One region of the Mesorhizobium sp. B2-3-2 genome, then DNA from elsewhere that is predicted to be linked to it. Evidence: predicted binding sites of a transcription regulator. Region 1 holds the regulator's gene; each other region holds the start of a gene.

The links. The regulator LexA, encoded in region 1, represses DNA repair genes until DNA is damaged. The targets are predictions, from matches to a motif close to TGTTCNNNNTGTGTTCNG.
Region 2: a site for LexA is predicted at 1,740-1,757, ahead of FJ964_RS28575 (sel1 repeat family protein). Genes of this name have one in related genera too.
Region 3: a site for LexA is predicted at 1,512-1,529, ahead of parE (DNA topoisomerase IV subunit B). Genes of this name have one in related genera too.

The regions. Positions count from the first base shown of each region.
Region 1 is NZ_VFWA01000001.1:197,253-200,526, reverse strand. It holds gene kynU (kynureninase) at 1-338, opposite strand, end outside; gene FJ964_RS00945 (TetR/AcrR family transcriptional regulator) at 341-1,012, opposite strand; gene lexA (transcriptional repressor LexA) at 1,478-2,218, shown strand; gene FJ964_RS00935 (ComEC/Rec2 family competence protein) at 2,212-3,274, opposite strand, start outside.
Region 2 is NZ_VFWA01000021.1:9,613-12,886, reverse strand. It holds gene FJ964_RS28590 (AMP nucleosidase) at 1-385, opposite strand, end outside; gene FJ964_RS28585 (hypothetical protein) at 487-681, opposite strand; gene FJ964_RS31120 (hypothetical protein) at 736-894, opposite strand; gene FJ964_RS28580 (DUF2147 domain-containing protein) at 1,102-1,443, opposite strand; gene FJ964_RS28575 (sel1 repeat family protein) at 1,892-2,158, shown strand; gene FJ964_RS28570 (branched-chain amino acid ABC transporter substrate-binding protein) at 2,551-3,274, shown strand, end outside.
Region 3 is NZ_VFWA01000006.1:253,960-257,233, reverse strand. It holds gene FJ964_RS17460 (type II and III secretion system protein family protein) at 1-314, opposite strand, end outside; gene cpaB (Flp pilus assembly protein CpaB) at 437-1,363, opposite strand; gene parE (DNA topoisomerase IV subunit B) at 1,599-3,274, shown strand, end outside.

The sequences.
Region 1 (3,274 bases):
CCGAGTGACGCATGCAGCACCTTGTAGATGTTGATCGAGGTGGTATCGCAGACCACCGTCTGGCCGGCGGCGGCCCCGATCAGGCGCCCGAGCTGGTCGCCGAGTTCGACCGGCATGTCGAACCAGCCGGCGGTGTTCCAGGCGCGGATCAGATCCTGCGCCCACTCCTGCGTGGCGGCCTGCTGCAGCTCGCCGAACACGGCGGGCGAAGCGGCGCCGAGCGAATTGCCGTCGAGATAGATCACCCCTTGAGGCAAGGTGAAGCGGTCACGCATGGCACGCAGCGGATCCGCGGTGTCCATTGCCTCGATCGCTGCGAGATCGGGAATTTTGCTCATGGTCACGATGTTCCTCGGTGAGAAGAGCGCCCCGGAAACGGGCCGGCCGTTTTGCCGCCGGGGCAAGGGCTGGCCGCATAGAGGCGCAAAAACAGGGTGAACGCCCGGTTCGATCTTTGCTCGATTTCCGGCCGAGGCAACTCCTCGAGCACCCCGACGATCCGGCGAACCTGGAGATCGCCGATCAAAAGCCGGACGTAGATGTCGGCGGCTTCGGCAGGATCGTCACAGGCGATCAGGCCGACCCGACTTGCGGTTCGAAGCAGGTCGCCAACAAGCGGCATTATGGTATTGCGGCCGAATTGCGCGATCGACTGGCCAAGCGTGCCTGTATCGTTGACGTCGCCGGCTGCGGCGCGATTGAGCGCCACCGCCTTGTCGCCCGTCACAAGGGTCAGCAGGACTGGCCCGAGCAAGTTCAGGGTTTCGAGAGGATCGCGCGCCTGGCGAAGGGCGTCCTCCAGCAGCTTCCTTGCTTCTCCCGCATTGGCTTCGATCAGGGATCGAAACAGGACCTGCTTGTTGCCGTACCAGTTGTAGAGGGTTTCGTTCGAGGCCGATGCCCGCTTGGCGATGGCAAGCAGGGAGGCGCTTTTGTAGCCGGTTTCCCGGAGCACCGCATAGGCGGCCTCCTCTATCCGTTCACGTCGCGCGGCCTGCTTCGGCGTGGTCATTGGTGTCCCTCTTCGAAAACCGTACATTGTTATACGGTTTAGTCAAGCGAGCCGGAAGCAAGGAGCGAACGAACGCAGCCCGTCGCATTCGGTGATGCCTGGCCGCTTTCCGGCAGGAAGTTGGCTTTTTGGTTTCGTTTCGTTCACGAGCCGCGGAGATTTTGATCCGCCCCAAAAGGCAGCCGGCACCTGCCGGCCACACGGTTTGCAGGCTTGTACCAAGAGTGGAGATCGGCCGGGCCACAGGCCATTAACCAAAATAGTTTCAAAGAGGCTGAGAGCGCATTGACGACAGACCGCGCTGGCAGGATGCTGGCTGCGGGAGGGCCTTTCGTTTCCGCCGCCTTAACAAATTCATTAAACTTTAAATGGTTGCGGAACACAACTGGAACAGATAGTGTTTGTTCTGGGTTTGTTTTCTGATTCTGGTTCCAGACCCTTCGTGCAATGCCTTTGGGGGCCGCCATGCTCACGCGCAAGCAACATGAACTCTTGATGTTCATCCATGAACGGCTGAAGGAAAGCGGCATTCCGCCGTCCTTCGACGAGATGAAGGAAGCGCTGGACCTCGCCTCCAAGTCGGGAATTCATCGGCTGATCACGGCTTTGGAGGAGCGCGGCTTCATTCGCCGCCTGCCGAACCGGGCGCGCGCGCTGGAGGTGCTGCGCCTGCCGGATTCGATCGCGCCGGGTCTTAACGCGGCAAAGAAGTTCTCTCCGAGCGTCATCCAGGGCAGCCTTGGACAGGGCGGCCTTAACAGGCAGATCAAGCCGGCGGCGCCCTCGCGCCTGCCCGCCGCCGGCAATGACGACGACGCGGTTTCAGCGGTTTCGATCCCGGTCATGGGCCGTATCGCGGCCGGCGTGCCGATCGACGCTATCCAGCATCAGACGCATTCCATCTCGGTGCCGCCGGACATGATCATGGGCGGCGAGCATTATGCGCTGGAGGTCAAGGGCGATTCGATGATCGAGGCCGGCATCTTCGACGGCGATACGGTCATCATCCGCAACGCCGACACCGCAAGTCCCGGCGAGATTGTCGTGGCCCTGGTCGACGAGGAGGAAGCGACGCTGAAGCGCTTCCGTCGCAAGGGCGCCTCGATTGCGCTCGAGGCTGCCAATCCGGCTTATGAAACACGTATTTTCGGACCGGACAGGGTCAAGGTGCAAGGCAAGCTGGTCGGACTGATCAGGCGCTACTGAGCGGGTTCGGCGTTGGGCTTTTCGGGTTTGCGGTAGGGCGGCAGTCCCCGTGCCTCGCGCGAGAATTTTCGCTGTTCGTGCCAGGGGCGATATGGCCTGTCGACGGCAAAGCTGGCCTGGGCCGGTGCCGTCGCCGATTGCTGGTCGAAGAAGACGGCGGCACTTCCGTTCCGAGCGAGCTGCCGCTTGGTGATGACGAGAACCAGCGGATTGTGGCAGGGGTCGTAGCCCCGGGGGTCGTCGATGACGATCAGATCCGCATAGGCGCAGGCCCTCCAGGCATCCTTGCGATCCTCCACCTGCGCGATGATCGCCCCGGAGGGATGCCGGGCCATGCACAGGCCGGTGAAGCAATAGAAAGGCGCTCCCGCCGGAAGTTGCGCAGGATCGAAGATGTCGAACTGTCGGTCTCCGCTGTCGAACAGCTCCGGCGCAACTATGGTTTCGGATTTCAGCGCGCGTTTCCAGTTGTCGACGGTGAATTCGTTCGGGCGCGCCCGGTTGATCGCGAGCTCGCCGCCGCCGATCGGCAGCGCCACCAGGCGGGCATCCTCCGAAATCAGCACGTCCGGCGTGCGCGTGTCCGAAACGGTCAACAGGCCGGCGAGCGCGAAGGGAAGTGCCGCCAGCCGCAGCCATGTCGTGGCCATCGTCGCGATGACCAGGGCGATCGCGACCAGAAGGACGGATTGCTGCGAAATCAACCCGACCGCGTCGACCGGCGAGCGTTGCGAGATCCATCCCGATATGGCGATCATCATGGTCAGTCCCTTGCCCATCAGATAAAGGGATGGTCCATCGAACTCGAACGGCATCAGCAGCGCGCTGGCAACCGCAAGGAACATCACGACGGAAACGATCGGCATGACTGCAAGATTGGCGAACAGGCTGAGTGGTGAAACGCGCTGGAAATGCCAGATGGCGAAAAGCGCCGTGGCGCTTCCCGCGATGATCGAGGTCATCGCCAGCCCACCTGTCGCCAGCAGCAATTTTCGCGTCAGGAGGCCAGGCAAGGTCCGTTGCGGCGGCGGGGTCCGCGCTTTGTCGGCTTTGCGA
Region 2 (3,274 bases), on a different contig from region 1:
GTGTGCCTTCGAGAAAGGCGAAATGCAGCGGGATGGGCGTTGTCGATTCCGAGACCGTGACCGCGACCCCGTGGTTGCGCATGATCAGACGCAATTGCTCGACCAGATAGCGTTCGAACAGGCCCGGCTGGGTGATGGTGGTGGAAAAATGCCCCGGCGTCGGCATGTGGCCATAGGCTTGGCGTGAATCGATCTGGGTGAACGAGTTCGTCGTGACGCCGATCTTCGGGTAGAAGGCGCGGTAGCGCTTGCTGCTGTCGCCGCCGGCGGCAAGCGCCGCGAAGGAGTCGCGCAGGAACTTGGTGTTGCGGTCGTAGAGGGCTTGCAGCGCAGCGACCGCCTTCTCGGCGGTGTCGAAGCTTTGCCGGCCAAAAGGCTCGGGCATGACCACAGATTCGATGGCCTGGGGATAGATTCGCTTTTCCATGGCCCAATATAGAGATTTGGAAAGGCGGTTGGGAGGGGTGTCCCGATCGAAGGCGCAATTTATCCGCGCTGCAGGCTGACCAGCAGTACGAAACCGACGCCGGATTTCTTTAGTGCCGGGGCGTCGATCGTGGACTCGGCATCGGCACGCATCATCGGCACGGCCAGGACCGGTGCGGCAAGAAACGCCAGGATGAGCGCCGCCCGCGGCAGAAGCCGAACGGTTTTGAAGAGGTTGGCGGCGATGCGGTTCATGGTCTTGGCTTTTCTTTCGAGGTCTTGGTTTGGTCAGGTCTTTGGTTTCTGTCTTTAGGGGCGAAGGCTGGTCGGGCAGGCGAGGCGGCAGGTTCTGGAACTGGCCTCGTCCCAGGAACGGGCCGAACGGCCCGCTTCGGCGACGAGGATGGCGAAGAACATTCCAAACAGGCTCACCAGCAGGCAGACGATGGTGAAGCGGCGGGCGAGCATTGGTCGTGTCTCCTTCAACACGCAGGAGAATGCCCGGGCACGACTGAACCGGCTCTGATGCCGGCGTTCATCTGCCGTTCAAATTGGTTGATGGGTTTTGAGGCGGTGCTGGCCATAAGGAGCATGGCCGCCGGCACGGCATGCCAGGATCATGGAACGAAAACGGGGCCTGCCGGCCCCGTTTTCATGTCGCGAGGATGGGGTCGATCAGAGCTTGTGCCAGGTCTGGCTCTTGCAGATCAGCCCGCCGAGCACGCAGCCGCTCATTTTCAGCGAGGTGCCCGACAGTGTCGCCTTGCCGGAGTAGGTCTTGTCGTTTGCCGGGTCGGTTATGCTGCCGGTGTATTTGTTGTCGCCGGACGCCTTGAGCGAACCGATGGTCTTGCCGGCATATTTGCCAGACTTCAGCGTGATGGAAAATGAACCCGAGCCCCCGATGGCCGCGGTATCGCCGGCCTGCGTCTTCCAGTTTCCCTCGATCGGATCGGCCCAGGCCACACCGGTCAGGATCAAAATGGCCGCCAGGGCCAGGCTTGCTTTTCGAAACATCTTTCCTCCCTTGGATACCGGGCAGAAGGCTCCACCTCACCGGTCTGCCGCTTACGCAAACGTAAGCTAATCCAGCTTCCAGCAAAACAAAAGCGGTGCCGCTGCGGAAGCCCCGGCGATTTCAGAACCGCCAAAAGAAGCAATGTCGGCAGGGAACTGAGTGCATACGTAACCTCGTGTTTGTTTCGCGTGGTTAGCGGAGTGTTGATTCCGGTCGCGGAAATTTTCGTCAAATTTGGCGCAATCGGGCTGAATCGCTGGCTTTGTATCCTTAACGAATTTCCATGTTTACCTATTGTTTTAGCTTTGTTTTCCTCAAATTAAGCACGCCATTTAACGACGGATTCAAGCCTGCGCGGCATTCTCGAAAGCATCGAACGAGCGGCCCGGACAGATAAACGGAGGCAGCTCTCGGGAGCCAGACAGGGCCGGAACAGGGGATTGAAAAATGGCACGTTTTGAAATGCTTGAAGCAGGCTTCGGCGCCATGGGGGCAACCGCCCAGGCCGACATTCTTTTCGAACTGGGGATGATGTATGCGACCGGCCGCGATTGCGAGACCGACGTCGTGGCCGCCCACAAATGGTTCAACATCGCCGCGATCAAGGGTTCGGCCCGCGCCGCGGAATTGCGCTCGGAACTGTCGGCTGCGATGTCGAAGGTCGAGATCGCCAAGGCGCTGCGCGAGGCCCGCGAATGGATGACGATGCACTGAATATAAGGCAGGGCAGCCTTCCGGTCGCCGGACAAGGACAAGGCCGCGGCAAGACGGCCACGCAATAAAACCAAGAACGCGGCACGCCTGACAAGGCCAGCGGCGCGGCGGCCATGATCCGGTTTTCGGAAAGATCAGGGCAACAGGAAGACAGGGAAGGCGAGTTGGGTTCGAGTGCGGGGGGCGCTTGAGAAACAGCTCGACAGGCAAAGCCGCGACCGGCCGGAACAAGGCCGGCGCGGCTTTTGCCTTTTTGCTCCAGCGATGCTTCGCAGGCCCAATCGAGCGCCGCCAATGCGCCTAGACAGGCCACACGAAGGATGAAATTGTCCGGCCTCTCTGGAAGAAGCGTGGCCGGGGCGGCCGCGCGTGAGTGGAGGAGTCATACCACAATGAAAAAATTGAGTATTTTGAACGCGGCCATTTTCGGCCTGATGATGAGCACGCCGGTCGCCTTTGCCGACGACATCACCTTTTCGGTGGTCGGTCCGATGACCGGACAGCTCGCCACCATCGGCGACCAGTTCAAGCAGGGCGCGCAGGCTGCCGCCGACGCGATCAATGCCGCCGGCGGTGTCGACGGTCGCCAGATCAAGCTCGATATCGAGGATGACCAGTGCGACCCGAAGCAGGCGGTTTCGGTCGCCAACCGTATCGTCGCCAACGGCGTCAAGTTCATCGACGGCCACGCTTGCTCGGGATCGAGCATTCCCGCGTCCGCCGTCTATGCCGAAGCCGGTGCCCTGATGATGAGCCCGGCCTCCTCGAACCCGGTGCTGACCGACGCCGCGGCGAAGGCCGGCTGGCCGACGATCATGCGCCTCTATACGCGTGACGACGCGCAGGGCGCCTTCATCGGTCCGTGGATCGCCAAGAAATATGCCGGCAAGAACGTCGTCATCTTGCATGACAAGAGTGCGTACGGTCAGGGTGTTGCCGACGCGGTCAAGGCGACGATGAACGCCGGCGGCCTGAAGGAAGTGGACTATGAAGGCATCAATGCCGGCGAAAAGGACTATTCGGCGCTCGTCACCAAGCTCAAGGACCTCAAGGCAGATGTCGTCTATTTCGGCGGTTACCACCCGGAGGCTGGCCTGATCCTGCGCCAGTCGGCGG
Region 3 (3,274 bases), on a different contig from region 1:
AACTGGTCGGTATCGAGCGTCACTTCGATGTCTACGGTGCCGACGAGTTGCTTGTTCTCGTCGAACAGGGCGATGCCGGTGGTGCCGAGATTGTTGCCCAGCACATAGAAGGATTTGTCGGTCAACGGGTTGACGTTGGCGATCTCCGGATCGCCGATGACGATCTGGTAGAAGGCAGCACTGGTCATGATCGTCTTGGGCTTGCCCTTGGCGACCTTGATCGAGGCGTTCTTGGTCGCCGAGACATAGACGATGTCATTGTCCGCCCTGGCCGGGCCGGCGAAGATGCCCGCGGCCGCCATCGTCACCGCCATCGCCACGGCCCGTACGACGTGCAACCGGCCTGCCATTCGATATTGAAGTTGCCTGAACATTGTTCCCGTCCCGTCCGGTCCCCACCGGTCCTGCTCTGGTCCCACTCAGGAACCTGATATTCCTATTTCTGGTCCCGCGCAGGAACCTGATATTCCTCGGCCGTCGTTCCACGCGTCACGATGACCGTCTTGAATTTCGGCTGCTCCGGCTCCTTTGCCATGGCGTCGAACAGCGAGCCGGCCGCGGCTTGCGCCTTGCCCGCCACCGATCCGCCAAAGGAGGAGATGGTGGTGACACCGTTCTTGCCGTCACCGCCTTCGCTGGCGGAGCGAAGCGACAGCGACAGCGTGCCGACAGTGCGGGCCAGCGCCACTTTCTGCGCGCCTTCGGTGGTCACCTCGATGGTTATGGAATTGGCCACCTGCGGGGTCGTTTGGCGCTCGTCGGCGCCCTGCCCGACGCTCAGCACCTTGGCGTCGGCAACGACGATCTCTGAGGTAATGGTCGAACCGGCGGCGCCTTGCGCATTCTTGGCCACTTCCTGGATTTCGCCGGCATCGCGCGTCAGCACGACGTCGACCCGGTCCCCCGGCGTGACGAAGCCGCCGACGCCGGCGATCTCGTCGGTGCGGATGGTGACCGCCCGCATGCCGGGCGTCAGCATGTTGGAAAGCGTAGCGCGGCCATTCGGGCCGGACAGTTTGGTAAGCAGCACCGGTTCGTTGACCTCGATCGGCGACAGCACCACGCGGCTGCCGTCCCCGAGCAGTCCATCGATGGTGGCGAAGGCGCCCTGGGGCAGCGAATCCTGCGGCCACGGGATTTCGTTGAGTTTCGCGCGGTCGAGATCCATGCCGTACCGCAATGGCGCATTCGCCACCACGATGGTCTTGAATTCGACCATGGGCGGGGCGGGCGCCGCGATCGACGCGGTTTTCTCCTCGGCATCGGCCCTGGCCTGGCGCTTGACCCAGAAATCCGCGGCAAAGATCGAGATCGCGCCGAAAACGGCGGCGATGCCGATCATCGTTATGGCCTTGCCCCTCACGCCCAAACCCCTGATGCCCGTAGTTTCTTGTTATGTTGGCTCACGCTAGGCGGCATTGTTAAAGAATCAGGAATCTTCTCGCTGGCTATCCGCCCGATTTCCGCCGGCTTGGTTATCGAATGGTTTTAGGATAAGAGGGGGTTAATCCCCGAACGTAACAGGAACCTCCGTCGCTTGGCGCTGAAAAGCGTGGCAGTATCGGCGAGTGATTCGCAGCTTGGGCTCTATGGCAGGCATGGACGACAACAACGATCTTTTCGGCAATCTGGAGAAGCAGCCGCAACCGGTTCGCACACCGGCGCGTCCGGCCGATCCGCTGGTGCAGGCGGCAACCAAGCGTCCGGCGGCCGCGTCTCGTGACGGCTCAGAGGGTTACAGCGCCGCCGATATCGAGGTGCTCGAAGGCCTGGAGCCGGTGCGGCGCCGTCCGGGCATGTATATTGGCGGCACCGACGACAAGGCCATGCACCATCTGTTCGCCGAGGTCATCGACAACTCGATGGACGAGGCGGTTGCCGGCCATGCCACCTTCATCGATGTCGAGCTTTCGGCTGACGGCTTTCTCACCGTCACCGACAATGGCCGCGGCATTCCCGTCGATCCGCATCCGAAGTTCAAGAAGCCGGCGCTCGAAGTGATCATGACGACGCTGCATTCGGGCGGCAAGTTCGATAGCAAGGTCTATGAAACCTCGGGCGGCCTGCACGGCGTCGGCGTCTCCGTGGTCAACGCGCTGTCGGACCATCTTGAAGTCGAAGTCGCGCGGGGTCGTCAACTATACCGTCAACGCTTCTCGCGCGGCATTCCGGTGAGCGGCCTCGAGCACCTTGGCGAAGTTCACAACCGGCGAGGCACAAGAACCCGCTTCCACCCCGACGAGCAGATCTTCGGCAAGGGCGCGGCGTTCGAGCCGGCGCGGCTCTACCGCATGACGCGCTCGAAGGCCTATCTCTTCGGCGGCGTCGAAATCCGCTGGACCTGCGATCCCTCGCTGATCAAGGAAAAGGACACCACACCGGCCAAGGCCGAATTCCATTTTCCCGGCGGCCTCAAGGATTATCTGAAAGCGTCGCTCGGCGACGAATTCCAGGTGACGCGCGAAATCTTCGCCGGCAAGAGCGACAGGCAAGGAGGCCATGGCTCGCTGGAATGGGCAGTGACCTGGTTCGGCGGCGACGGCTTCATCAACTCCTACTGCAACACCATCCCGACCGGCGAAGGCGGCACCCACGAGGCCGGCTTCCGCAACGTCTTGACGCGCGGCCTGCGCGCCTATGCCGACCTCGTCGGCAACAAGCGTGCCTCGATCGTCACTTCGGAAGACGTCATGATCTCGGCGGCGGGCATGCTGTCGGTGTTCATCCGCGAGCCTGAGTTCGTCGGCCAGACCAAGGACAGGCTGGCGACGATCGAGGCGATCCGCATCGTCGAGACGGCGATCCGCGACCCGTTCGACCATTGGCTGGCCGACAATCCGCAGGAAGCCTCGAAGCTGCTCGAATGGGTGATCGCCCGCGCCGACGAGCGGGTACGACGACGCCAGGAAAAGGAAGTGTCGCGCAAGAGCGCGGTGCGCAAGCTGCGCCTGCCGGGCAAGCTTGCCGATTGCACCCAGAATGCGGCCGCCGGCGCCGAACTCTTCATCGTCGAAGGCGATTCGGCCGGCGGCTCGGCCAAGCAGGCTCGTGACCGCGCCAGCCAGGCGGTGCTGCCGCTACGCGGCAAGATTCTCAACGTCGCCAGCGCCGGCAACGACAAGCTGGCCGCCAACCAGCAGATTTCCGACCTGATCCAGGCGCTTGGTTGCGGCACGCGGTCGAAATACCGCGACGAGGATTTGCGCTACGACCGCGTCATCATCATGACCGACGCCGACGTCGACGGCGCTCACATCGCCTCACTGCTGATCAC